DNA from 2 places in the Haliea sp. E17 genome. Region 1 is predicted to be linked to the other one. Evidence: predicted binding sites of a transcription regulator. Region 1 holds the regulator's gene; the other holds the start of a gene.
The links. The regulator LexA, encoded in region 1, represses DNA repair genes until DNA is damaged. The targets are predictions, from matches to a motif close to ACTGTNTNTANANACAGT.
Positions count from the first base shown of each region.

Region 2: a site for LexA is predicted at 988-1,005, ahead of imuA (translesion DNA synthesis-associated protein ImuA). Genes of this name have one in related genera too.

Region 1 is NZ_JBLWFK010000002.1:775,519-777,718, reverse strand. Features, by position in the region: gene ACNKU3_RS06595 (DUF6586 family protein) at 1-388, shown strand, start outside; gene ACNKU3_RS06590 (hypothetical protein) at 485-739, shown strand; gene lexA (transcriptional repressor LexA) at 818-1,423, opposite strand; gene ACNKU3_RS06580 (DUF6763 family protein) at 1,918-2,200, opposite strand, start outside.
Region 2 is NZ_JBLWFK010000006.1:287,061-289,260, reverse strand. Features, by position in the region: gene imuA (translesion DNA synthesis-associated protein ImuA) at 222-938, opposite strand; gene holA (DNA polymerase III subunit delta) at 1,239-2,200, opposite strand, start outside.

The DNA.
Region 1 (2,200 bases):
CGACGCCCAGTCCGTGGCGGCCAGCACCCTGGCTCAGGCTTACCTGCCGGCGGTGCGGATGCACCTGCAGGCGGCATACGGCTGGTTTTTGCTCGATATCACCCGCCAGGAACCGCTGCCCGCGCTACCGCCGGGAAACTGTGCCGATCTGCCGCCGCGGCCCGCGGGCAAGGTCCTGCCCGGTGAGATCCGGGAGTGCCAGCAACTCGAGCGCGACGGCTGGCTGGCCGAGATGCTCAGCGCGGGCGAGCAGCCGCTGGCCGTGAACCGTCACGCCGACAACCTCGCCAGCACACCCGCAGAGGCCTCGCCGCAGCAGGTGGAAGCCTGGTGCAACGCACTGCAGGGCCTGTTCGAGCGAATGGGCAACTCCCTCGACGAGTATTGAACATCCCTTTCTTCCGGCCCATGAGCCGTTCCCTATCTACCAGCGCCGGGTGCTGTTAGAATGAAATCGCAGCCACAGCTAATCGAGGTTGATTGAGTGTCCGCATCCTTACTGGAAATCGTAGATCTGGGCGATGGTGAAATCGTACTGCAACCGGCAGACGAGGGCTCCGAGCCCCTGCTTACCATACGTTTTTCCGAGGCGTCACAACGTCACATGATGGATAACTGCCTGGAGGTCGCGAAAGTGATGATCCAGGCGGGTATCGAAGCAGTAGCACTGCTGGCAGACGATGAAGAGCAGGGTTTCGAAACCGGGTCCTACACCGAGGCTTCGCGCACCCTGCACTGACGGGCTATCTGGCCGCCAGCGTTACTGCAGAATTTCGGGCGCCCCGTATTCAGGGCGCCACAGGGGAGGGATCGCCATTCAAACGCCCCTGCGCAGCACCCCCACACTGAGTCCCTCAATGGCAAAGGCCTGCTCGCGCAGGTCGACACGGATGGGCTCGTAGTCCTGGTTTTCCGGCAGTAGTTCGACGATGTGCTTGCGACCTCCGCGGCGCAGCCGCTTGACGGTCACTTCATCCTCGATACGCGCCACGATCACATCGCCATCATTGGCCACCGGCGTACTGTGTACCGCCAGCAGGTCGCCGTCGAAAATCCCGATATCGATCATGCTGTCCCCGGTGACCCGCAGCAGGTAGTCCGCCCGCGGGTGGAAAAACTCCGCCGGCAACTCGCAGTAATCCTCGATGTTTTCCTCCGCCAGTACCGGGTTGCCCGCCGCGACGCGGCCGACGATCGGGATGCCGGAGTTGGTCTCCGGCAGGCGAATTCCGCGGGAGGCGCCGGGAATCATTTCAATTGCGCCCTTGCGGGCCAGCGCCTTGAGGTGCTCCTCGGCCGCGTTGGCGGATTTGAAGCCCAGTTCCTGGGCGATATCGGCCCGGGTGGGCGGGTAACCGGTCTGGTCGATGTGCTGCCGGACAATGTCCAGCACCTGTTGTTGTCGCGCGGTCAGCTTTTCCATGCACCCCTCCGCTGGATGTTTATACAGATGCTGTGATTATATACAGCCTTTGTTTGATAAGACAATCAGTGTGGTACAGATATTTGGGCTTGGGCTTGGTTTGGATTTGCAGGGAGCTTCCCGAGCGCGATGCGGTTTCTGCCCGCTGGAACACGCCAAAAAGCGCACATCCCTGTGCAGGCTCGGGTGGCGACTTCCATGTCGCCACACGGTTCCAGCGGGCAGAAACCGCCTCACGCTCTACCTGCTGTGCAAGGTTCAAACCTGGGGGTAAACGGAGCCGGTCGGAGGGTTGGCAGGGGTTGCGTGCAGGATGGGCTGAAGATCATGCGGACGTCCATGTCGCGACAGGGCTCCAGCGGATTGATGCGGTCTTACGCTCGGCGATAGAACCACCACAGCCTCAGACCGAAACAGCTTCACGCTCGGCGAATCGGCCACCAGATCAACGGGATGGGGTGATTACCACCGTTACAGGGCGGGTACGCAGTGAACTAGAGGTCTTCCACGCCATACATGGCGTCGGGCTCGATATAGCTCAGGGGGTTGGACCAGTCCTCGGGATGCATCGGCAGGTCCGGGTCCTGCATGTCCTCGTCGTCCAGTTCGAAGGGGCTGCGCCAGTCCTCCGGGGCTGCGGCGCGCTCCGGCATGAGTTCCCGCCAGGCATCGAGATCAAATTCCGATACCTCGCCGTCGAGGTACTGGATTTCGATCAGCAGTGCCGTCGGGTCCCAGTCGATCACTTCAAACAGGTTGCCGGTTTGCCGGTCCGTG
Region 2 (2,200 bases), on a different contig from region 1:
CGGGTGGCATCCATCAAATGATCTAAGCGGAAAACTTCAGCAAATTGCCGTGGACTAGGAGGGGGGCGGGTTAGTCGGGGCGATTTCGCCATCCAGGCGTGATGCCCGCGAGCCGGCCCCGCGGTTGAGCGTCGGGAGCCGGGGCGGGGTTGGCGGGGGTGCCGGGCCGGCGGCTGCAAATTCCGCCAGTACCGTGACAGCCCCGGGTTCGCTGGGGGCAATCAGGCGAAGGAGAGTTGTACCCGGGGGCTCTCGACCGGAACGGCGGGCAGTTCCCACAGCTGCGGCTGCTCGGGGATGTCCTCCGCCGGGGGCAGGTCGACATCCACCTGCTGGTTGCCGCCGCGCTGTTTCAGGATATGGACCTGGCGGTAGGCGCGCATCTGCAGGCGCAGGCCAGCGGGGGCGCTGTTGCTGGCGGCCTGGTTGGCGCGGAACAGGACGGCGAGGCTGTCGCCGCCGGCGGCGGCCAGTTGCAGCTTGCGCAGTTCCCCGTAGCTGTAATCACCCGCCCCCAGCCAGCTGAACACGGCGCTGGACGTGCTGCTGCGCAGGGCCTGTTCGGTGGCCCAGAGCAGGTCCTCGCGGTTCTTCGGGTGGACCAGGAGAATCTGCCCGGTGTCGATACCGCGGGCCTTGAGCAGGGGGGCATAGGGGATGAAGGGCGGGGCGATAAAGACCTGCCAGCGCCCCTCGGCGCTGAGGCTCTGCATGGCCGGCAGGAACAGGCCCATGGCGCCGAGGCCGCAGCCGTCGCTGAGCATCTCGATGGTGCTGTCCAGGGGCCAGCCGCCGTGCTGCAGCTGGGCGTTCAGGGTGCTGTAGCCGGTGGGCAGGGTGTCCTCGTGCCAGTGGCGTGCGCTGTTGGCGGAATGGCCGGGCAGGATGCCGCGCCAGGTGTCCCGGCGACCGATGATTTCTTGCAGTGCTTCGTTCATGGCCTTACCTCGTCTGTTTTGTAAAACCGCGTTAGCTGTATGCTTGAACAGTGTATGTATGTACAGTAGTTGGGCTGTATGGATAAGGCAAGCGAAAAAGTGCAGAAAGCCGGGGGGCCTGCCTGATAAGGCGACAGGTGGAAAAGATGCCGGTTCAGTTGGAATCTTGCGCCACAGGTAGGGTGTGAAACGGTGCGGGAGCCACATGAGCCAGTGTTCAGCCCCGGCCGTTGAAGGGGTTGTATGGATGTGGCTTGGGGCGTGACCCAGGAGAAAAGCCCCTGGGGTGGCAGATATCGCTCAGCCGCGGCGGGCGAGCGCCAGCGCCAGGTTTTCCAGCTGGTCCCAGGGCTTGCCGCCGCCGGCGCCCTTGATGGCGCCATCCGCCGCGGCGGCCTGGCTCAGCAGGCGGATCAGGGAGCCGCGGTTGTGGCGCTCCAGCGCCGACTGCATCAGGCCCAGGCGGTTCTGGAACACCCGCAGGTCGGACAGTGCCTGCTGCGGACGCTGGCCCTTGTCGACCGCGCTGCGGGCCTGCTGCAGGGTGCGGATGTCCTTGAGCAGGGACCACAGGGCGACGGTGGCCTCGGTGCCCTCGGCGCGCAGGCCGCGCAGCATCTTAACGCTGCTGGCGGCATCGCCGGCGAGGGCGCGGTCGGCCATGTCGAAAATGTTGTAGCGGGCGTTGTCGGAGACCGCCCCGGTGACAGTGCTGGCGCTAACCCGGCCGTCCTCGGCCAGCAGTTTCAGCTTCTCCACCTCCTGCACCGCGGCCAGCAGGTTGCCCTCCACCCGGTCGCTGAGCAGTTGCAGCGCGTCCCGGTCGATCTCGAGGCCGGCGGCGTGCAGGCGCTGTTGCAGCCAGCGGGGCAGTTCCTGGGCCTTCACCGGCCATACCTGGATGGTCGCGCCGGCGCCGTCCAGCGCCTTGTACCACTTGCTGTTGGTGGACTGGCGGTCGATCTTGCCGGCGACGACCAGCAGGATGTCCTCGCTGCCGCTGCTTACTTCGAGGTATTCGAGCAGCGCCTTGCTGCCCTCGGCGCCCGGCTTGCCGCTGGGCAGGCGCAGTTCCACCAGCTTGCGGTCGCCGAACAGCGACATGCCCGCGGCGCTCGCGGGCAACTGGTTCCAGTCGAAGCCATTGGTGTCGGTGTCGATGATTTCGCGTTCGGTGCAGCCGGCGGCGCGGGCGGCCGCGCGCACGGCGTCGCAGCACTCCTGGACCAGCAGGGGTTCTTCCCCGCTGATCAGGTAGACGG